3 regions of the Butyricicoccus sp. AF35-5AC genome follow, and region 3 is predicted to be linked to each of the others. Evidence: predicted binding sites of a transcription regulator. Region 3 holds the regulator's gene; each other region holds the start of a gene.

Region 1 (8,640 bases), on a different contig from region 3:
AAAAAGCCGCGCAAGGACCTCGCGCTGTGGTCGGATGCCAAGGGCTATATGGACTTCATGTTCGACGAGCTGTTCCAGCCGGATTACACCATGCCGGAGCGCGTTTCCGCTGAGGACGCCAAGGCAATTCTGAGCGATTTTGCAGGCATGTTCGACGAGAACGATACGCCGGACGGCTTCTTCGACAAGATGAAGCAGATCGCTGCCGCACACGGCTACGCCGCCGATACCAAGGCGTATAAGGCTGACCCGTCCACCTATAAGGGCGCCGTCGGTGATGTGTCCATGGTTGTCCGCGTAGCAGTGGCGGGCCGCCAGAACGCACCGGACCTCCAGACCGTAATGGGTATTCTGGGTAAGGATAAGGTTCTGGAACGCCTGTCTAAGTGCGCAGATGCGCTCTGAATAATGGAAAATGTAAAATGGATAATGGAGAATGAAGGAGCCGCCCAAAGGGCGGAATTAAATCATCGCGCGCAGCGCGATACCGCAATTTTCAATTTTCCATTTTCAATTCTCAATTCCAAGGGAGAATAATAAATGTTAGAGAATGTAAACAACTTCCTCACAGAAATCATCGACGAGGATATTAAAAACGGTCTTTCCGAGCGCATCCACACCCGCTTTCCGCCGGAGCCGAACGGTTATCTGCACATCGGCTCGGCCAAGGCCATCTTCATCAACTGGTCTATCGCGAAAAAATACAACGGCCTGTTCAATCTGCGCTATGACGACACCAACCCGGTCAAGGAGGATACCGAGTATGTAGACTCCATCTGGGAGGACATCAAGTGGCTGACCGGCGAGGAGCCGAGCGGCGGTGTGTATTACGGCTCGGACTACTTCGAGACCTGCTTTAGCTGCGCGGTACAGCTGATCAAGGACGGTAAGGCGTATGTTGACGATCTGACGCAGGAGGAAATGCGCCAGTACCGCGGCTCTCTGACCGAGCCGGGCAAGCCGAGCCCGTACCGCGACCGTTCGGTTGAGGAAAACCTGCAGCTGTTCCAGGATATGCGCGACGGCAAGTTTGCCGACGGCTCCAAGACGCTGCGTGCAAAGATCGACATGGCAAGTCCGAACATGAACCTGCGCGACCCGGTGATTTACCGTATCGTGCGTGCACACCATCACCGTCAGGGCGATAAGTGGTGCATCTATCCGCTGTACGACTTTGCACACCCGATTCAGGACGCACTTGAGGGCATCACGCACTCCATGTGCTCGATTGAGTTCGAGAACCACCGTCCGCTGTACGAGTGGGTGGTTGACAACTGCCCGCTGCCGCATCATCCCAAGCAGCGCGAGTTTGCCCGCCTGAACGTAACGCACACCGTTATGTCCAAGCGTTACCTGCGTCAGCTGGTATTTGAAAAGCACGTTGAGGGTTGGGACGACCCGCGTATGCCTACGCTGTGTGCGCTGCGCCGCCGCGGCTACACGCCGAGCGCTATCCTCGATTTTGTACAGCGCGCCGGCATCGCAAAGGCCAACTCGCTGGTTGACATCAAGCTGCTCGAGCACTGCATCCGCGAGGAGCTGAACGAGACCGCGCTGCGCCGCATGGCAGTCACCGAGCCGGTCAAGCTGGTTATCACCAACTATCCGGAGGGGCAGTGCGAGGAGTTCGAAGTGCCGAACAATCCGCGCAATGAGGAAGCAGGCAGCCGCAAGGTTCCGTTCACCCGTGAGCTGTATATCGAAAAGAGCGATTTCGCGGAGGTTCCGCCTCCGAAGTTCCAGCGCCTCAAGCCGGACGGCGAGGTTCGTCTGATGGGCGCGTATATCGTCAAGTGCAACGAGATCGTCAAGGACGACAACGGCGAGATCGTGGAAATCCGCTGCACGGCTGATCTTGAGACCCGCAACGGCATGCCGGTGGACGGTCGCAAGGTCAAGGGCACCATTCACTGGGTATCTGCCGAGCACGCCATCGACGCGGACCTGTATCTGTACGATAATCTGTTCACCCTCGAGAACGTTAATGACGTACCGGAGGGCACGGATTATCTGGATTACCTCAATCCGGATTCGCTCAAGAAGCTGACCGGCTGCAAGCTCGAGCCGTCGCTGGCTGATGCCAAGGAAGGCGAGCGCTTCCAGTTTGTCCGCATGGGCTATTACTGCAAGGACCGCGAGAGCGGCCGATTCAACCGCATTGTTACCCTTAAGGACAGCTTTGCAAAAACGCTGAAAAAGTAAGCACAGATAAGAAAAGCTCTCTGAACTTTGTTCAGAGAGCTTTTTTCGTTAGAGATGAATTGAGAATGGAAAATGGAAAATGAAGGAGCCGCCTGAAAGGCGGGATTAAATCATCGCGCTGTGCGCGATACCGCAATTCTCAATTCTCCATTTTCAATTTTCCATTACTGCAATCGCTTAAATGATGCGGCTTTCGATTTCTGCATCCGGTGCCAGAACCTTCACGAAGAACTCGAGCCGCCGGAGTGCGTTCTCGATAACCGCCTTATCGGTATCCGGCGTGCCGAACACGGGATGGAACACATGGCGGCTGTCCGGATGGATGCAGGTTCGGTCGTCCGCACCGGCGATCATGCTGAAAATGATACCCGAGCTATCGCGTCCGCAGATGTCCTTCGGGTAGGTATGCGTGCTTGCGGCGCGCATGCCCAGGAACGGCAGCTTTTCGCTCGGCGTGAAGATGGTCAGCGGGCCGTCCATGCGGTCGATGTCATGCGTGCCGGAGAGTACGAACGTGGTCAGCTCCAGCAGGAAGGGAACACCCATCACCGGGTCGTCCTCCGGGAAGGGACGGCCTTTGAACATCACGGATTCAAACTGCTGCATGACCGGATAGGTTTTCTTGAACTTCTTGAAGAAGCGAAAATACGGATTTTCACCGAAAACAGCCTTGCGGTCGTAGTCGGCATACTTTTCGCGCAGGGCATCCAGTTCTGCGTGAACAAGGTCGTAAAATTTCGTTATATTCCATGCAGAACGGTCGGGATAGGTGACTTCGAGGATACCGAGCGGAATATTGCGCTCGGCAAAGGTCGGGTCCTTGATGATTTCAAACATAGGAACACCTCGATTTGTTAAGCGGGTTTGTAGGAACTGTGATAATCGTCAGTGGCTTCGCCGGTCAGCACATCGTAGTAGTAGCACTGCGATTTATCCGCGCTGGTGAAGAAATACACGCCGAGGGGGTGCTCTGCGGTATCGCTGGTCAGCCGACCGACATATTCGCCGCTTGCACCGCCAGCCGCTTCTCCGGTGCGGATGATTTCGTCAACGGACACCGGATGCAGCACGGCGATCATGCCAAGCTGCGCGATGGCGTAGGACAGGTACAGCAGGAAGATGGTATAGGCGGACTGCCGCAGCGAAGCCTCCTGCAGAGGATGGTTCATGCACTTGCCGATCAGCAGGCCGATGAAGGACAGCACGATCAGCGCCGCAATCCACCAGAAGCTGATCTCATACAGCGGGTTCATGCCGGACAGCAGGGCAATAAACAGCATCAGCGCCACCAGAAAGACGAGCAGCGCCTGCGCCCAGCGGCTGTGGTCCCTGCCGTCGGGATTACTGGGTCTGCTGTTCATAAAAATGTTGAAGATGAGCGCAACCGGCGCGAACACCCACAGATAGGTGGGAGGCCCGCCGACGGCACCGTCATACACGGTGTTCCAGTGCATGGCGAGCAGGCACACGCCCACCCAGACGATGACCGAAGATACGAGCAGCAGCAGATTTTTCTTGGATTGAAAAAGATTCATACAGGAAATTCCTCTTAAAAGCAAACGGGCAGAGCCTTGCGGCTCTACCCGTTTTGATTACGCACCGCAAGGCACGCTCTGTTCAGTTAAACCGAAAAGATTAAGCCTCAGCCTTGATCTTCTTCAGGTTAGCGAAGCGCGGCAGACCGGATACCTTCGGGCCAACGTTCTCGCCGTTGATGAGCGGCAGAGCGTAGTCAACGAACTCCTGCGTTACGCCGTTGCCTTCCTCGTTGATCCACTCACGCGGAACCTTCTTCTCGGTGTTGGCAACCTCGGACAGCGGGAGCAGCTCGATCTCGCACTTGTAGCCGTTCTCGTCACGGGTGCACTTGAAGCCCGGCATGTAGTCGGTCTTGCCTGCAACTGCATTCTCAACAGCAGCCTTGCCGGACATATAGGACTCGTCAACGTCGGTCTTGGAAGCGCAGTGAGCAGCGCAGCGCTGCAGCAGGCTCAGCTCGATGCCGCGAACCTTGCAGCCCAGCTCGTTCTTAACGGTGTCAGCCAGCATGGAAGCCAGACCGCCGAGCTGTGCATGGCCGAAGCCGTCGGTAGCAGAGGTCTTAGCCTCGGATACGAAGGAGCCGTCAGCGTAGTGGATACCCTCGGAAACAGCTACCAGGCAGTTGCCCTTCTCGTCGTAGATGCGCTTTACGTCAGCCAGGAACTTCTTCATGTCGAAGTCGGTCTCCGGCAGGTAAACCAGATCCGGACCTGCGCCCATAGCGGTAGCCAGACCGGCAGCACCAGCCAGCCAGCCAGCGTGACGGCCCATGATCTCTACGATGCAGACCATGCCGGTGTCGTATACGCGAGCGTCCTGATAGATCTCCATGCAGGAAGTAGCGATATACTTAGCAGCGGAAGCAAAGCCCGGGCAGTGGTCGGTGCCGAACAGGTCATTGTCGATGGTCTTCGGAATGCCCATTACGCGGCACTCGTAGCCGGACTTCATCATATACTTGGAAACCTTGTTGCAGGTATCCATGGAGTCGTTGCCGCCGTTGTAGAAGAAGTAACGGATGTCATACTTCTTGAAGATCTCGAGGATGCGCTTGTAATCGGTGTCATCAACATCCGGATCAGCCAGCTTGTAGCGGCAGGAGCCCAGAGCAGAGGACGGGGTGTAGCGCAGAAGAGCCAGCTCGTCGCGGTCTTCCTTGTCGATATCATACAGGTCGTCGTTCAGCAGGCCCTTGATGCCGTGTGCCATGCCGAATACGCGGGTGATGGACGGATTGTCCAGTGCTGCCTCCAGCGCACCCAGAACAGAAGAGTTGATTACGGAAGTCGGGCCGCCCGACTGACCGATGACGCAAGCGCCTTTCAGTTCACTCATTGATAAAACCTCCTAAGCAAATTAAAACGCAGAGCTGTGCCATGCATTTTCTTACTCATAAAGAGTATCATATAATATGAAAAAAATCAATGAAAATCCTGCGTTTTCGGCAGGTTTGGCAATTTTGGCAAAGTTGCCGCAGGAATTCGGCGAAAAAATGACAGGATTTTTTGGATATGGACTTGATTTTAGCATGCTTAACTGATAGAATAAAAGCAGAATTTTTAAGATTCAGTTTTTATCAGAAAGGAAGTATTCCCATGCCTTTAGTTACTACTACTGAGATGTTCAAGAAGGCTTACGACGGCGGCTACGCTGTTGGCGCTTTCAACGTGAACAACATGGAGATCGTTCAGGGTATCACCGAGGCTTGCCAGGAGCAGCACGCTCCGGTAGTCCTGCAGGTATCCAAGGGCGCACGCGCTTACGCAAACCACACCTACCTCGTTAAGATGGTAGAGGCTGCTGTTAAGGAGTGCCCGGACATTCCGATCGCTCTGCATCTGGACCACGGCCCGGACTTCGAGACCTGCAAGTCCTGCATCGACGGCGGTTTCTCCTCCGTTATGATCGACTGCTCCTCCCGTCCGTTCGACGAGAACGTTGAGGAGACCAAGAAGGTTGTAGAGTATGCTCACGCTCACGGCGTTGTTGTCGAGGCTGAGCTCGGCACCCTGGCTGGCGTAGAGGACGACGTAAAGGTTTCCGCTGAGGATTCCTCCTACACCCATCCGGAAGAGGTTGAGGAGTTCGTAACCCGCACCGGCTGTGACTCTCTGGCTATCGCAATCGGCACCTCTCACGGCGCTTACAAGTTCACCCCGGATCAGTGCACCCGCAACGAGCAGGGCATTCTGGTTCCGCCTCCGCTGCGTTTCGACGTACTCGAGGAAGTTTCCAAGCGTCTGCCGGGCTTCCCGATCGTACTGCACGGTTCCTCTTCCGTACCGCGTGAGTTTGTTGACAAGATCAACAAGTTCGGCGGCAAGATGCCGGATGCAATCGGCATTCCGGAGGAAGAGCTGCGTCACGCTGCACAGCTGTCCGTCTGCAAGATCAATATCGACTCCGATATTCGTCTGGCTATCACCGCTTCTATCCGCGAGCACTTCGCTGAGCATCCGGATCACTTCGACCCGCGCCAGTACCTGAAGCCGGCTCGTCAGGCTGTCAAGGACATGGTTACCCACAAGCTGATCAATGTTCTGGGCTGCAACGGCAAGGCATAAGATCATTTTCTGATCGAAACCAAAGAACCTCGGAATCCTGTTCCGGGGTTCTTTTTTCGTCTTGCGATGGGGAATAGAACGGATACCATATATAGTGTATCTGCTTTTTTGCGGGAGAAATTACCACGGAGAAAATAAAGGAGAAACTTTGTGGAATTTGTCGCGCTTTTCTGATAAATTTTTCGAGTCAAGAGGAAAAGTTTAGAGAATGCTCCAATAAAAATAGTGCTTTTCTTGCAAATGTGCCAAAAAGAATTTAGCGCCTTGACAGGGCGGTGTTTCGGCGGTAGAATATATAAGCAAGAGATAAGCAGACACAAGATGTTGTGCGATATTGAATGCACCACTACATAATTTAGTAAATAATCAAGAAATCGCCGTTAGGCGGTTTTTGTATGAGAGAGGGATTTTTCTTTATGATTCAGCAGATCGTCAAGCGGGACGGGCGCATGGCTCCCTTTGAGATCGACAAGATCACAAATGCAATTTTCGGCGCAGCACAGGCCTCCGGCGGCCAGGATCACGATATGGCGCAGGAGCTGGCAGAGCAGGTCGAAAAAACGCTGGAGGAGACTGCTGGAACCGAAACTCCCACCGTTGAACAGGTGCAGGACACTGTTGAGAAGGTTCTGATCGAAAGCGGACATGCCCGCACGGCCAAGAAGTACATCCTGTACCGCAACGAGCGCACCCGCGTGCGTGAGATGAACACCCGTCTGATGAAGGTGTACGAGGATCTGACGTTCAAGTCCTCGCTCGAGAACGACGTCAAGCGCGAGAACGCCAATATCGACGGTGATACCGCGATGGGCACCATGCTCAAGTACGGCTCCGAGGGCGCCAAGCAGTTCTATGAGATGTTTATCCTCGATCCGGCGCATGCTAAGGCGCACCGCGAGGGCGATATCCATATCCACGATCTGGATTTTCTGACGCTGACCACCACCTGCTGTCAGATTGACCTGCTGAAGCTGTTCCGCGACGGTTTTTCCACCGGTCACGGCTTCCTGCGTGAGCCGAACGACATCCGTTCGTACTCTGCGCTGGCATGCATTGCTATCCAGTCTAATCAGAATGACCAGCACGGCGGTCAGAGCGTGCCGAACTTCGATTACTCGATGGCGCCGGGTGTGCGCAAGACCTTCCGCAAGCTGTTCCGCGACAATCTCGCCAAGGCCCTCGAGGTGTTCGGTGAGGACGACAACAACGAGGTCGATGCGCGTGCGCTGACCGAGCGTGTTGAGCAGGAGACCGGCAAGTGGGCTTGTCTGGCAGGCGGCAACGGCTACGACGAGGCGATGGCTAAGGCACTTTCCGAGACGCTTGACGAAAAGACGGTTGCAAAGTGCATGAAGTTTGCTCGCAAGTACGCGGATAAGGAGACACGCAAGGGCACCTATCAGGCGATGGAAGCGCTGGTTCACAATCTGAACACTATGCACTCGCGTGCAGGTGCGCAGATTCCGTTCTCGTCGCTCAACTACGGCACGGATACCTCTCCGGAGGGCCGTCTGGTCATGGAGCAGCTGCTGCTTGCGACCGAGGCCGGTCTGGGCAACGGTGAGACCCCGATTTTTCCGATTCATATTTTCAAGGTCAAGGAAGGCGTCAACTACAACGAGGGCGACCCGAACTACGACCTGTTCAAGCTGGCATGCCGCGTTTCCGCGAAGCGTATGTTCCCGAATTTCTCGTTCCTCGATGCGCCGTTTAACCTGCAGTATTACAAGCCGGGTCATCCGGAGACCGAGGTCGGCTACATGGGCTGCCGCACGCGTGTTATGTCCAATGTGTGCGATCCGACCCGTGAGATCACCTACGGCCGCGGCAACCTGTCGTTCACGTCGGTCAACCTGCCGCGCATCGCAATCCGCAGCCACGGCGATCTGGACTGGTTCTTCGAGGATCTCGACCGCAAGATCGACCTCGTAATCGATCAGCTGCTCGACCGTTTCCGCATCCAGTGCGGCAAGCGCGTGCGCAACTACCCGTTCCTGATGGGCGAGGGCGTATGGCTGGATTCCGAAAAGCTGGGTCCGGATGACGAGGTTGGCGAGGTGCTTAAGCACGGAACGCTGACGCTCGGCTTCATCGGTCTGGCAGAGTGCCTCAAGGCGCTCATCGGCGTACACCACGGCGAGAGCGACGAGGCGCAGAACCTTGGTCTTGAAATCGTTGGTCACATGCGTCAGCGCATGGACGAGGCAACCGAGAAATACCACCTCAACTTCTCGCTGATCGCTACCCCGGCAGAGGGTCTGTCCGGCCGGTTTGTCAAGATCGACCGTGAGAAATACGGCACGATTCCGGGCGTTACCGACCGTGATTACTA
Region 2 (8,640 bases), on a different contig from region 3:
GTGTGTGCACAAAATACCACTGGTGTATTCGGTCTGCAGCCGGTTTCCGCTGAACTGGTTGGCAAACAGATTGACTGTGTGTTTGACGATATTTGCCCGGATGCCGTCAAGGTCGGCATGCTGTATGACGCAGAGATTATTCACACAGTAGCGGAGCGCTTGAAGGCGTACCACGCCCAAAATATCGTACTCGATCCGGTGATGATGTCCTCAAGCGGTACCGCGCTGCTGCATCACGATGCGGCAAAGGTTCTGCAGGAGGAGCTGTTCCCGCTGTGTACCTTGGTAACGCCTAATCTGCATGAGGCAGCCGCTGTCTGCAGCCATAACATCACCAACCGTGAAGATATGGAGCAGGCGGCACGCGAAATCGTCGGCAAGACCGGCGGCGCTGTTCTGGTCAAGGGCGGTCATCTGGCAGACTGCGCAGATGATCTGCTGTTTGACGGCACAGAAATGCACTGGCTTCCCGCGCCGCGTATTGACAACCCGAACACACACGGTACCGGCTGCACGCTATCCAGTGCAATCGCATGCGGACTGGCACAGGGCGTGTCGCTCATCGGCAGCGTCAAGCGAGCCAAGCGATATCTGACCGCCTGCATTGACTTCAAACTGGATCTTGGTCACGGTTCCGGTCCGCTGCAGCACCGCATTGCGGATTGGGAGAACCGGCATGCGTGAACTGCGGTGCATTCCCGACGCAGGCCAAGCATTTCAATTTTTCAAAATGTAAGCAGGAAAAAGTGCAAAGAATACAGGGACAAAAGGCTGAAAAAGGCTTCTTGTCCCTGCACTCATTTACACTGCACCGGTGTTGTTTTACACCTTAATCTAAAGCAAAAAGGCGAGTAAGCAAACCCCATTCGGAGAAACTTACTCGTCTTTTCTTGCGCGCTGTTTTCAGCGCGCCCCATGTTTTATCCGTTTGCGGTGCTGCTCCATGCCTGATGCAGATCAGGGAACGGAGCAAGTGCACGATCGAGAATGCCGTGCATATGAGCGATGGCAATGCCATAGTTGGTCATCGGCACATTCCGCTCGGCGCTGTGCCGCAGACGATACTGCATTTCCCGCTCGTTCAGCATGCAGCCGCCGCAGTGCACGACAAGTGCGTACTTGCTCACGTCCTCAGGAAACTCATTACCCGCGGTAAACGAGAACTGCACATCCTTACCGGTAAATCTGCGAATCCAGTTCGGCAGTTTTTCCGTGCCGATATCGCCGCACTGGCGGTGATGCGTGCAGCCTTCGGAGATGAGCACAGTATCGCCATCCTGCAAAGAATTCAACTGTGCAGCACCGAGAATCGCCTGCCGCAGATTGCCTTTGTATCGGGCAAACAGGATGGAGAACGAGGTCAGCCGGACATTTTTCGGCACCAGCTTGTCCACAATGCCGAACGCCTGCGAGTCCGTGATAACCAGCCGCGGCGGCTCACGCAAGGATTCCAGCGTGCGGGTCAGCTCGGTTTCACGGGTGACAAGCGAAATTGCGCCTGCTTCCAGAATATCGCGGATGGTCTGCTGCTGCGGCAGGATCAGCCGGCCTTTCGGTGCAGCTGAGTCGATCGGCACGACCAGTACGACTGTGTCATTCGGCGCAAGCAGGTCAGCAACCAGACGTTTTTCCGGCTCGGTCGGCTTGACGGCTCGTGCGATCAGTTCCTTGAGTTCACGGATGTTGCTGTCGGCTGCTGCGCTGACGTAAATCTCGTTTTCCGGCATAGCGACAGGAACCGAAGTCAAATCCGCCTTGTTGTGCGCGATGACAAACGGAATCTCCCGCTTGCGGAACAGCTCGATAAGCTCCTGCTCGGCAGGCTGCAAACCACGCGTGCTGTCCGTGACAAGAACCGCAATATCCGTCTTTTCCAGCACGCGGAGCGCCCGGCGGACACGTTCCTCACCGAGCGTGCCCTCATCATCAATGCCCGGCGTGTCGATGATAACCACCGGACCGATAGGGAGGAGTTCCATCGCTTTCTGCACCGGATCAGTCGTAGTGCCCTTAATATCGGACACGATGGACAGCGTTTGTCCGGTCACACGGTTCACCACGCTGGATTTGCCCGCATTGCGCAGACCGAAAAAGCCGATGTGTACACGCTCGCCGGAGGGCTGTGCGTTCAGTCCCATAGGAAACCCTCCTTAGAAGCGGAAATCACGGCGGTTGGAGCTGCAGATATCCTTGATATGCTCGGCTGCAATTTCGCGTACCTTATCGCGCGGGATTTTTTTAAGTTCCTCCTGAATCAGCTCCATGCCGACGCGCTTGGTGTCCTCGCTTGCGTAATCGACCAGATACTCCGCGAGTGTCATCAATGCGTTCGGGTGGCAGCAGTTGAGGATCTGGCCGCTCTTGCACAGGCTCATGAAACGGTCGCCGGTGCGCCCCTCACGGTAGCAGGCGGTGCAGAACGACGGAATAAACCCAAGCTGCATGAGCCAGTGAACAACCTCATCGAGCGAGCGCTGATCGGATACATCAAACTGCTCAGAGTCGTGCGGACGCTCCTCTTCCTCGTAGCCGCCGACCGAGGTACGGGAAGCACCGCTGATCTGCGAAATGCCCAGACCAAGTGCCCTCTCACGCACCTGCTGGCTCTCGCGGGTGGAGATGATCATGCCGGTGTACGGCACGGCAATGCGGATGCACGCGATAACCTTTGCAAACAGCTCGTCGCTCAGGCCGTTGTCGAATACGTTCGGATCGATATCGTCCGCGCGCTTGATACGCGGTACGCTGATAGTATGCGGGCCAACGCCGTGTACAGCCTCCAGATGCTCGGCGTGCATGAGCAGACCGGCAAACTCGTACTTGTACATTTCCAGACCGAACAGAACACCCAGACCAACGTCATCAATGCCGCCGTCCATCGCGCGATCCATTGCTTCGGTGTGGTAGTCGTAATCGTGCTTCGGACCTGCCGGATGCAGCTTGAGGTAGCTCTGCTTGTGGTAGGTCTCCTGAAACAGAATGTAAGTGCCGATGCCGGCGTCCTTCAGCTTGCGGTAATTCTCGACTGTGGTCGCCGCAATGTTGACGTTGACACGTCGAATTGCACCGTTTTTATGCTTAATGGAGTAGATGGTGTTGATGCACTCGAGAATGTACTCGATCGGGTTGTTGACCGGGTCCTCACCGGCCTCGATGGCAAGGCGCTTGTGCCCCATATCCTGCAGTGCGATAACCTCGCGGGCAACCTCTTCCTGCGTCAGCTTTTTGCGGGTGATATGGCGGTTTTTTGCGTGATACGGACAGTAAACACAGCCGTTTACGCAGTAATTCGACAGATACAGCGGTGCAAACATAACAATACGGTTGCCGTAGAACGCCAGCTTGATCTCCTCGGCCAGCTGATACATCTCCTCGATCTTCTCGGGGATATCGCAGGCCAGCAGCACGGAGGCTTCGCGATGCGTCAGACCGGCACAGTGTACGCCGGTAGCCGTTTTCTGCGGACGGGCCTTTTCCAGAATGCTGTCGATCAGCTCGATGTTGTGTTTGTTCTCCTCGGCGTATTTCAGCGTTTCAAGGATTTCCTCATGGTTGATAAACTCCTCTGCATGGAGTGATTTCGGGTTGTACTGAGCCATTTTTTCGTTTTCCTTTCTTATCTTGCGGTCAGAGGATTACTCTTTCCGTCAGAGTCCCTTAAAATGTATCACTTATCGGATAATATCTCCGCGTGCGGTAACAATCCGGCAGCCGACCGATGCCACACGGCGCGACAGGCAGCCGATGCACTGTGCAGCCTCCTCACCGGTACATAGTTTGCCGTCGTACAGTGCATATTTTTTTCGCACCCCAAGCGGAGACAGATTGGGCATCACTACGTTTGCACCAGCCTGCAGTCCGCGCTCGCGGCCGTCCGGCCGGATGGTGCCGAGCGCCGTTGTAGCGGGCAGCAGCAAATTCGGTTGGATCAGCCGCAGCAGTGACAGCAGATACACTGTCTGCTCACACGTTCCGGCCGGAAAATCGCGGAACGGTGTGTCCTTCTGCGGAATAAACGGGCCGATACCGCACATCTCCGGCCGAAATTTTTCGATGAACTTTAAGTCCTCAGCGAGTGTTCGTGCCGTCTGATACGGCGAGCCGACCATAAAGCCGCAGCCGGTCTGGTAGCCGATGTCTTTCAAATCACGAAGGCAGCGCATACGGTTGTCAAACGACATCTGCGCCGGATGCAGCTTTTCATAATGTGCCTTATCGGCGGTTTCGTGACGGAGCAGATAACGGTCCGCGCCAGCATCGAACATCGCCTGATAGGCTTCACGAGGGAACTCTCCGAGCGACAGCGTTACTGCACAGTCCGGAAACTCGGCTTTGATCTGTCGTACCAGATGGCAAACCACATCGACTGAGAATGCGCTGTCCTCGCCGCCCTGCATGACAAAAGTGCGGAAGCCGAGCACATAGCCTTCCCGGGCACAGTCCAGTATCTGCGCCTCGCTCAGTCGATAGCGGTCACACGCAGGATTGGAACGCCGGATACCGCAGTAATAGCAGTCGTTGCGGCAGATATTGCCGATTTCGATCAGTCCTCGAATGTACACATCCGTACCATATACCTGTTTTCGTAAGGCAACCGCTTTCTCTGCGGCATAGGCTGCCAGTTCATCGCTCTGGTTTTCGATTAGATATTCGTATTCCTCTATTGACAGGCTGTGCTGCGCTTCCAGCCGGTCAATGAGCTGCTTCGCCTTATTCATCGCTCTGCACATTGGAGTACGCGGTCTTGACGCTGATGCCGTCCAGATTGCCGATTTTGCCGGACAAAGCCGAAATCACATCCTGCGGCGCATCAATGGCGATGGACACAATGTTGATATTGCGCGCTCGATAGGGAATACCCATGCGCCCGATGATATAGCTGCCGTACTCATGCAGCAGGGTATTGAGCCGTTCCACAGAATCCGTGTTCTCTACCACGATTCCCATTACGGCAACTCTTGTTTGCATAAAAACACCTCGGAACAAAAAATAACTGCGTCCTCTGAAAGACGCAGTCCGATACAGATATAAACGGCGCTTCCGTGCAGGAAACGCTGCAATACGATATGGACGGCTCCTTTCATGCAGAATCTGCGGACGCAGAGGCTTACTGTCAGGATCGCTACATCTATTATAGAGGATAGTCGGCAGACCCGCAAGCAAAACCGACGATTTTATGCAAAGAATTATTTTCGCAAAAATATGTATGATATTTTTGTCGAATTTTATCCTTCCAAATCTATATCTTGTATGGTACAATGCAATAGCGGCACATGATATATGGGTATGCACTTTTACGCTTTGCCTGTAAACAGCAGTGCTTTTTTGTTCGCTTTTTATCGGACAATATGATATAATGATGAACATATGAAATTTAGAGAGGAAGAACAACACATGGTTCGAGTTGTCAAAAAGGATCACACCAAAGAACCGTTTAACATCCAGAAGGTTGTTATCGCCGTTAATAAGTCGGCAAACCGTGTCCTCTACAACTTTACAGAGGATGAGTTGAAGTCGATCTGCAATCATGTCGAGGGTTATATCCGTGACCATCACATGACCGAGATTCAGATCTGGCAAATGCACAACATCGTTGAGTCTGCACTTGAGTCGGTGCAGCCGGAGGTTGCCAAAAGCTACCGCGACTACCGCAACTATAAGCAGGATTTTGTCGGCATGCTGGACAGCGTATACCAGAAAAGCCAGTCCATCATGTATATCGGCGATAAGGAAAATTCCAACACGGATTCCGCGCTGGTCTCCACTAAGCGCAGCCTGATCTTCAATCAGCTCAACAAGGAGCTGTACCAGAAGTTCTTTATGAACACCGAGGAACTGCAGGCCTGTCGGGACGGCTACATTTACGTCCACGATATGTCGGCACGCCGCGATACCATGAACTGCTGCCTGTTTGATGTAGCGAGTGTCCTCAAGGACGGCTTTGAGATGGGCAATCTGTGGTACAACGAGCCAAAAACACTTAATGTTGCATTTGACGTGATCGGTGATATCGTGCTTTCCGCTGCAAGTCAGCAGTACGGCGGCTTTACCGTGCCGTCGGTCGATCTGCTGCTCGAGCCGTATGCCGAGCGCAGCTACAAAATGCTGACCGAGAAGTATACTCGTCTGGGACTGGATGCTGATACGGTCGAGAAGGAAGTTATGGCGGACATTCTCAACGACTTTGAGCAGGGCTTCCAGGGCTGGGAGTACAAGTTCAACACGGTAGCATCCAGCCGCGGCGACTATCCGTTCATCACCATGACAATGGGAACCGGCACTGGTCGTTTTGCCAAGCTGGCCTCCATTACCATGCTGAATGTACGCCGCAAGGGGCAGGGCAAAAAAGGCCAGAAAAAGCCGGTCCTGTTCCCGAAGATCGTATTCCTGTACGATGAGAACCTGCACGGTCCCGGCAAGCTGCTTGAGGATGTATTTGAAGCCGGTATCCTGTGCTCGTCCCGTGCAATGTATCCGGACTGGCTGTCGCTGACCGGTGAAGGCTATGTGCCGAGCATGTATAAGAAGTACGGCGCGATCATCAGTCCGATGGGCTGCCGCGCGTTCCTGTCTCCGTGGTACGAGCGCGGAGGCATGAAGCCCGCTGATGAGAGCGACAAGCCGGTATTTGTCGGCCGCTGGAACATTGGCGCGGTATCGCTGCACCTGCCGATGATCTACGCTAAGGCACAGCAGGAGAGCCGTCCGTTCCGCGAGGTGCTGGACTACTATCTGGAGCTTATCCGCAAGCTGCACATCCGCACCTATGCATACCTGGGGGAGATGCGTGCATCTACCAATCCGTTGGCGTACTGCGAGGGCGGCTTCTACGGCGGGCATCTCAAGCCGTCGGACAAGATTAAGCCGATCATGAAAACCGCTACTGCGTCGTTCGGCATTACTGCACTCAACGAGCTGCAGGAACTGTACAACGGTAAATCGCTTGCCGAGGACGGTCAGTTTGCCCTCGAAACACTGCAGTATATCAACGATAAGGTCGAGCAGTTCAAGAACGAGGACGGCAATCTGTATGCTATCTACGGTACACCGGCAGAGAGTCTGTGCGGTTTGCAGGTCGAGCAGTTCCGCAAGAAATACGGCATCATCGAGGGCGTTTCCGATCGTCCGTATGTCTCCAACAGCTTCCACTGCCACGTTACCGAGGACCTGACACCGATTCAGAAGCAGGATCTTGAGGGGCGTTTCTGGAATCTGTGCAACGGCGGCAAGATCCAGTATGTCAAGTACCCGATTGACTACAACCATGAGGCGATTCGCTCTCTGGTGCGCCGCGCCATGGCAAAGGGCTTCTATGAGGGTGTCAATCTGTCACTCGCGTACTGCGATGACTGCGGTCATGAGGAGCTGTCTATGGATGTCTGCCCGAAGTGCGGCAGCCGCAACCTTACCAAAATCGAGAGAATGAACGGCTATCTTTCCTACTCTCGCGTGAAGGGCGATACGCGCCTGAACGATGCCAAGATGGCCGAAATTGCTGAAAGAAAGAGTATGTAACACGAATGCAGTATCACAATATAACCAAGGACGATATGCTCAACGGCGACGGCCTGCGTGTTGTGCTGTGGGTGGCCGGCTGCGGACATGCCTGTCCCGGCTGTCACAACCCCATCACATGGGATGCGGAAGGCGGTCTGCTGTTTGATCAGGCAGCAAAGAATGAGCTGTTCACCGAGCTCGGCAAGGACTATATCTCCGGCATTACGTTTTCCGGCGGCGATCCGCTTTTCCCCGGCAACCGTGAGGAGGTCAGCGAGCTGTGCCGCGAGATTCGGCAGAAGTTTCCGGACAAGACCATCTGGCTGTACACCGGCTATCGCTGGGAGGAAATCAAGTGGCTGCCGTTTCTCGATCAGATTGACGTGCTGATCGACGGTCGTTTTGTACAGGTGCAGGCCGATCCGCAGCTTCACTGGCGCGGCAGTGCCAACCAGCGCGTGATCGATGTTCCGCGCACGCTTGCGGCTAACAGTATCGTCCTGCATGACGATAAGTAAAAAGGAGTGCTGAATTATGCAACAGATCGCACAGTTTTTCAAGGTATCCGAGGAACAGTTTGTCCGTGACTGGTGCGCGGCTACCCGCCGCAGCGCGGATGAGGCCAAGAAGGTCTATCAGAACATCCGGCTGCCGCGCCGCGCGACCAAAGGCTCTGCCGGCTATGATTTTTTTGCGCCGGAAAGCTTTACGCTTGTTCCGCATGAGACCATCCTTATTCCGACCGGTATCCGCGTTATGATCGAGGACGGCTGGGTGCTGAGCCTGTACCCGCGTTCCGGTCTGGGCTTCCGTCACCGTCTGCAGCTTGACAATACGGTTGGCATTATCGACAGCGACTACTTTGAGGCTAAAAATGAAGGACACATTCTCATTAAGATGACCAGCGACGATCACAAGGGCAAAACCCTCTCGGTTGCCGCAGGCGACGGCTTTGCACAGGGTATTTTCCTGCCGTTCGGTATCACCGTGGACGATGAGGCTGACGGTGAACGCACCGGTGGCTTCGGCAGCACGACTGAAAAGAAGTAACAATTCCATAAACAGCCAAAAGCGCATTCACAGAGATTTATCTGCGAATGCGCTTTTTCTTATGCCCTGTTTACATGAAACAGGCAGCACAGG
Region 3 (6,489 bases):
TTTTCCAAATCACTGATGCGGTGGTTAGCCACGCGGACACGCTCGTCCAGCAGCGCGACTGCCTGCTCCAGCCTGAAGGTTCGGGTGATGAGGTTATTGTGCTTTTCGACCTTCTTTTCAAGCTGTTCGATGCGGTAATTGACCAGCTTGCCGGAGACGATAATGCCGCCGGCCGTGCCCGCCAGCGTCCCCAGCAGGCTCAGTCCCGCAATGATGATCTCAGCTGACACGTTTTCACCTCCTTGCTTCGCATAAGTGCCTGCACCCATACGCCGTTCGGCGGCGAAAATTGACCACGAATGGTCAACTCGATCGAAATTTTTTTATTTTTCTTTGAGCGCACCCTTTTTGATGTTCGCCTGCAGAATGTTATCCGTCAGCTCATACAGGTACGCCGAGCCTTTCTCCGTGCGGCTCTGGCGGCCGTAGACCTGCTTGGCGGTCACATCGTGGTCGGTCCAGTCGCTGCCGCCGTTGCTGTTGTTGAGCAGGAGCGGCTGCAGATTGTCCATCGCGTGGGCAAAGTGCGCCTCGGCGGTCTCGTCGGCCTCAAATTCGTCAAAAACAGCCATCAGCCCGCGTTTCTGATCGTCCGGCAGGAGCGAATAAATGCGCTGCTTTGCCGCGTCCTCGCGTGCCTTCTGCGTCTTCAGACCGTCGGCGTCGTAGGCGTAGGTGTCGCCTGCGTCAATCTCCACCACATCGTGCAGCAGGCACATGAGCATGACGCGCGCCACATCCACCGGCTCGTTGGAATATTCCTGCAGCAGGTACGCCATGATAGCCATGTGCCATGCGTGCTCGGCGTCGTTCTCGCGGCGGCCGTGGCCGGAGAGATGCGTCTGCCGGAAAATGTTCTTCTCCTTGTCGATCTCGAGAATGAAATTCAGCTGTTTCTGCAGCCGTTCGTCCATAAATCCATCTTCCTTTCGATATGAAAAAACGGGTACAGCCTGCGCCATACCCGCCGAATTATTTATCTTTGAGGAGCGTGTTCAGCTCTTCCATAAAGGTGTTGATGTCCTTAAACTGGCGGTAGACCGAGGCAAACCGCACATACGCGACCTCATCAACCTTACGCAGCTGCTCCATGACAAGCTCACCGATGACCTTGCTGGAAACCTCGCTTTCGAGCGAGCTGAACAGCTTCTGCTCGACGTAATCGACGATCTGTTCCAGCTGCATCAGCGAAACCGGGCGTTTCTCGCACGCCTTCACCAGACCGTTGAGCAGCTTCTGGCGGTCGTACGCCTGCCGGGTGCCATCGCGCTTGATCAGCATAAGCGGCATGCGCTCCACCGTCTCGTAGGTGGTAAAGCGTTTTCCGCAGTGGAGACATTCACGCCGGCGGCGGATGCTGGTACCCTCGTCCGTCGGACGGGAGTCCACGACCTTGCTGTCTTCAAAGCTGCAAAATGGGCACTTCATCGTACTTCCCCCTTGTGAACACCGCTTCACGCGCGTGGTTTGTTATCTGTCTGCTGTTATTATACTACGTGGGGTGCTGTTAAGTCAATTTTTTATTGTGATAAAGCGGCACCTTTTCCTGCACTGCCCTATCCGGTCGGCTCCTTTTCTGCACCGGTCACCCTGTGCCGATAAACAAACGCAAAAAAGGCACCCGAACGGGTGCCTTTTCGATAGTCGTTAGATCTTGCGGCGGCGGCGGAACTTCTTACGGAAGAAGCCCCACAGACCGGTAGACAGCATAACGGACGACCAGCCGCCGGCCAGGATACCGACGATCAGCGGCAGGGTGAACTGCTTGAGCGACGGAACACCGAGGATGTATACCATGCCGATGGTGAACAGCGTGGTAAGGGTGGTGTTGATGGTACGGCCCATGGTCTGCCAGATGCTCTTCTCGCCGATGACCTCAAACGGCTCCTTGCGCGCGGTGCGCAGGTTCTCACGAACGCGGTCGAATACGATGATGGACGCGTTGATGGAGTAGCCGAGGATGGTCAGTGCAGCAGCAATGAAGTTGCTGTCGAGCGGAATCTGCAGCAGAACGTAAACGCTCAGCATAACAAGCAGGTCGTGAACCAGGCAGCAGATCGCAGCCAGACCACTGGTCAGCTCGAAGCGGAAGGTGATGTACACCAGCATCAGCAGGATTGCAAGGATCGAGCAGAGGAATGCCGAACGCTGCAGGTCGCTGCCGACAGAAGCGGATACGTCGTTGTTGTTGAGGATATCGGTATCGGCAAGGCTGTACTTCTCCAGCATCTTGTCGATCACGGCAGCACGCTGCTCGGAATCGATCGAGGTGGAGCGGATCAGCACGTCCTCGTTGCCGTCACCGGAGGAGGTTACAGAGGATGCGTCCACGCCGGTTGCGTCCTTGAACAGATCGCTGACCTCGGTCTGGATATCCTGCGTAACAGCGGTATGCATGTTGAACTCCATCTCGGTACCGCCGGCAAAGTCGATGCTCAGGTTGAACAGGTTCTTGCCGAACGGCAGCAGGATCAGCGCGACAAGGCCGGTAGCGACCAGTACGACAGAGATACCGCCGAAGATCTTGAAGTTCTTGAGGATCGGGAAATGCTTCTTCTCTTCCTTGCGCTCGCGCAGGCCGTAAGCCTTCGGATTGCGGATGTGGAAATCCACCATGCGTCTGAGCAGGAAGTGCGTGATGGTCAGCGCGGTGAACATCGAAACGATAACACCAATGCCCAGCGTGGTAGCGAAACCGACGATCGTGCCGGTGCCAAGGAAGAACAGCACGCCACACGCGATCAGGGTGGTGATGTTGGAGTCCAGAATTGCGGTGAACGCACGCTTGAAGCCGGAGTCAATAGCGCTCTTGACGGTCTTGCCGGCAGCCATTTCCTCCTTGATGCGCTCGAAGATAATGACGTTTGCGTCAACCGCCATACCGATGGACAGGATGATACCTGCAATGCCCGGCAGGGACAGGTTTACGCGGATCAGGCTGAACAGCAGCGCCTCGATAACCATGTAGAAGCACAGAGCGAAGCAGGAAACAACGCCCGGAACGCGGTACATGATGATCATGAACAGCATAACGAGCAGCAGACCGATCATACCTGCCTTCAGGCTGGAGCTCATCGCGTCAGCGCCGAGCTGCGGGCCGACAGAGCGAAGCTCTACCTGCTTGAGCGAGAACGGAATCTGACCTGCGTTGATGAGGTTTGCCAGCTCGGTCGCGCTGTCGCGGGTGAACGAGCCGGAGATTACGCAGCTGTCGCTGTCGATCTTGGAAGAAACGGACGGTGCGGAAATAACCTGATCGTCCATGACGATAGCCATCACGTTGGTGCCGTCAGTGCGGGCCGCGATGCTCTCGGTCGCTTCAGCAAACTTCTGCTTGCCCTCAGAGGTAAACTGTACCTCTACATAATGGGTATCCGCAACTTCGTTGCCGGTCGGGCGGCCATAGCCGTAAGTAGCTTTCTTAACGTCAGAGCCGGTCAGCCACTCCTTGCCGTCAGCATCAACAAAGGTGAGCTGTGCGGTGGTGCCGAGGGTCTGTACGGCCTCCTCCGGGTTGGTGATCTGCGGGATTTCGACCGTTACGCGGTTGTCGCCGCTGAGGGATACGGTAGCCTCGGTAAAGCCCTTACCGGTCAGTCGCTGACGGATGACCTTCTGTACCGAGTTCATGTCGTCGGACAGGTTGCTGGTGTCGTAGCCGTCCGGGATTTCGGCCTCGTATACGATACGGGAGCCGCCGACCAGATCCAGACCCAGACGGATACCGTTGTCGGTATCGAGTACGCTCGGGATGATGGCCTTCAGACCGGAGTCTGTCGTGTCTGCGGAATCGGTCGAAGCCGAGTCAGCAGAGGTGTCAGCAGACGCATCCGTGCTGTCTGCCTTGTTGTCCGCCTTGTCTGCGCTGCTGTCGGTAGACGAGGTGTCGCTCGTATCCGTCGCAGACGTGTCGGACGTTGCCGTGTTCCGGAACGGCATGGTCCAGCCGCCCGGAATGTACACTCCTGTTACCGCCGTCACGCCGAGGAAAATGATGATCAGCATGACCGCGATAAAGGAAGTTACACTCTTTTTCACTTGCAAGTGCCTCCTTTATTTTTTTGTTACACAACTGATTTAGTATACAGCATAATAGCCAAAAAGTCAATCATTCTGCACATATTGTATAACAATTCCGCGCCTGTGGCGCGTGTGCAATAGAATATCCCGCCGTGCGGGATATTCATAAAAAGGCAGGGCGTGTACCTGCCTTTTTATACAAGTAAGCATATTTGTGTGCCGCGTGCGACGCGCAAATATGCGCCCGGGATGTATCCGCGCTGTGCGCGGTACATCCTGTCTCGTTTCAGACTGTAGTCTGAAACGAATCAAAGGTTGATCTCTACCTTTACGTCCTCACCGGTGAGGTACGGTGCGATCGCCGGACGAACACACTCGTTCAGGAACTCGTCTACCTGAGACGGGCAGCGGCCGATGTAAGCGGACGGGTCGAGGTGCTCGAGGATCTGCTCACGGGTCATACCGAACATCGGGTCACCGGCAATGCGGTCAACCATATCGTTCTCCAGACCCTCCTCCTTGATGCGCTTGCCCGCAGCCATGGAGTGCTCGCGGATGCGCTCGTGCAGGTCCTGACGGTTGCCGCCGCGCTTTACGGCGTCCATCATGATGTTCTCGGTTGCCATGAACGGCAGCTCGTTCATAACGTGTGCCTCGATGACCTTCGGGTAAACGACCAGACCGGAAACGACGTTGATCATGATGTTGAGGATTGCGTCAACGGCAAGGAATGCCTCCGGCACGGAAATGCGCTTGTTCGCAGAGTCGTCGAGCGTGCGCTCGAACCACTGGGTAGCCGAGGTGAACGCCGGGTTCAGGCTGTCGCAGATGACGTAGCGCGCCAGTGCACAGATACGCTCGGAACGCATCGGGTTGCGCTTGTACGGCATGGCGGACGAGCCGATCTGGTTCTTCTCGAACGGCTCCTCTACTTCCTTCAGGTGCTGCAGCAGACGCAGGTCGGTTGCGAACTTGGAAGCGGATTCTGCGATACCGGCGAGCGTTGCGAGCGTCTGCGCGTCGATCTTGCGGGAGTAGGTCTGGCCGGAGACCGGAACCACGCCTGCAAAGCCGAAATCGTCGGCAATGCGCTTCTCCAGCTTCTTAACCTTGCTCTCGTCGCCGTCAAACAGCTCCATGAAGGACGCCTGCGTGCCGGTCGTGCCCTTGCTGCCGAGCATGCGCAGGTTTTCGATGCGGTATTCTACCTCATTCAAATCCATCAGCAGCTCGTTCATCCACAGGGTAGCGCGCTTGCCGACCGTGGTCAGCTGTGCGGGCTGGAAGTGGGTGAAGCCGAGGGTCGGCTGGGACTTGTGCGCATCCGCGAACTGCGCCAGCTTGTCCAGTACGGTCGCCAGCTTTTTGCGAACCAGCAGCAGACCCTCGCGGATCTGGATGATGTCGGTATTGTCGCCGACATACGCGCTGGTAGCGCCGAGGTGGATAATGCCGGCCGCCTTGGGAGCCGCCTTGCCGAAGGTGTAAACGTGCGCCATAACGTCATGGCGTACCTCCTTCTCGCGCTGACGGGCCACATCGTAGTCGATGTCGGTCAGGTGCGCGGCCATCTCGTCCACCTGCTCCTGCGTGATCGGCAGACCGAGCGCCCGCTCCGCCTTAGCCAGCGACAGCCACAGCCGACGCCAGGTGGAGAACTTCATATCCGAGGAGAAGGTGTAGAGCATCTCCTTGGAAGCGTAGCGCGAAGAAAGCGGGCTTTCGTACACGTTGTTCATGTTATTCGTCCTTTCCGGTGTGTATTTTATCCAAATTATAACGAAATAACGGACTTGTATGGTATCTAATCTTCCATAACAGTCCGATTTTAGTTTAACACTTTGCACCGGTCATTTCAAGCAAAACCGACCGATTTTGCGCTATCTTGTAGCAATAAACAAAGTTTGCAGCGGTTTCGCCGTTAGATTTTGCGTCCTCCCCTTTTTCCTGCACCGCCTGCGCGGTTCAAGTGCCCCAGAGGTTCGGTGCAGAAACCAAAAAGCAGCACCCTTTTCAGAGTGCTGCTCGGAATTACGAATGCTTACGCGTTCTTAATAAACGCCTCGAGGCGGTCGAGACCCTTGTCAATCTCGGTGAGCGAGGTCGCATAGCTCCAGCGGACGAAGCCCGGCGCGGCAAATGCGGTGCACGGAACGGTCGCAACCAGACCCTTCTCAAGGAACAGCTGCGCGAAGTCCTCGGCGCTCTCGATGACCTTGCCGTACATGGTCTTGCCGAGGAAGCCCTTCATGTTCATCATAACATAGAACGCGCCCTCCGGCTTGATGCAGGAAACGCCCTCGATCTTGTTCATGCGCTCTACCAGATGGTCGCGGCGCTGCTCGAACGCCTGCTTCATCACCTGCATATCCTCCTGCGGGCCGGTCAGCGCGGTGATGGCCGCCTGCTGGGAAATGGTGGACGGTGCAGAGGTGGAGTGGCTCAGGTAGTTCGCCATCACCTTGGCCA

What was found. The regulator NrdR, encoded in region 3, represses ribonucleotide reductase genes. The targets are predictions, from matches to a motif close to CACNANATNTNGTG.
Region 1: a site for NrdR is predicted at 6,624-6,637, ahead of DWZ82_RS05700 (anaerobic ribonucleoside triphosphate reductase). Genes of this name have one in related genera too.
Region 2: a site for NrdR is predicted at 5,238-5,251, ahead of nrdD (anaerobic ribonucleoside-triphosphate reductase). Genes of this name have one in related genera too.

The regions. Positions count from the first base shown of each region.
Region 1 covers NZ_QUDX01000003.1:88,746-97,385, forward strand. Annotated here, with positions in the region: gene gltX (glutamate--tRNA ligase) at 1-405, shown strand, start outside; gene DWZ82_RS05675 (glutamine--tRNA ligase/YqeY domain fusion protein) at 541-2,202, shown strand; gene DWZ82_RS05680 (hypothetical protein) at 2,380-3,039, opposite strand; gene DWZ82_RS05685 (hypothetical protein) at 3,057-3,737, opposite strand; gene DWZ82_RS05690 (6-phosphofructokinase) at 3,838-5,079, opposite strand; gene DWZ82_RS15845 (hypothetical protein) at 5,156-5,284, shown strand; gene fba (class II fructose-1,6-bisphosphate aldolase) at 5,340-6,308, shown strand; gene DWZ82_RS05700 (anaerobic ribonucleoside triphosphate reductase) at 6,725-8,640, shown strand, end outside.
Region 2 covers NZ_QUDX01000005.1:65,491-74,130, forward strand. Annotated here, with positions in the region: gene thiD (bifunctional hydroxymethylpyrimidine kinase/phosphomethylpyrimidine kinase) at 1-684, shown strand, start outside; gene hydF ([FeFe] hydrogenase H-cluster maturation GTPase HydF) at 921-2,138, opposite strand; gene hydG ([FeFe] hydrogenase H-cluster radical SAM maturase HydG) at 2,151-3,599, opposite strand; gene hydE ([FeFe] hydrogenase H-cluster radical SAM maturase HydE) at 3,672-4,718, opposite strand; gene DWZ82_RS08115 (TM1266 family iron-only hydrogenase system putative regulator) at 4,711-4,968, opposite strand; gene nrdD (anaerobic ribonucleoside-triphosphate reductase) at 5,395-7,515, shown strand; gene nrdG (anaerobic ribonucleoside-triphosphate reductase activating protein) at 7,521-8,015, shown strand; gene DWZ82_RS08130 (deoxyuridine 5'-triphosphate nucleotidohydrolase) at 8,032-8,547, shown strand.
Region 3 covers NZ_QUDX01000001.1:486,073-492,561, reverse strand. Annotated here, with positions in the region: gene DWZ82_RS02295 (hypothetical protein) at 1-230, opposite strand, end outside; gene DWZ82_RS02290 (HD domain-containing protein) at 324-914, opposite strand; gene nrdR (transcriptional regulator NrdR) at 973-1,428, opposite strand; gene secD (protein translocase subunit SecD) at 1,648-4,038, opposite strand; gene purB (adenylosuccinate lyase) at 4,329-5,759, opposite strand; gene DWZ82_RS02270 (pyridoxal phosphate-dependent aminotransferase) at 6,062-6,489, opposite strand, start outside.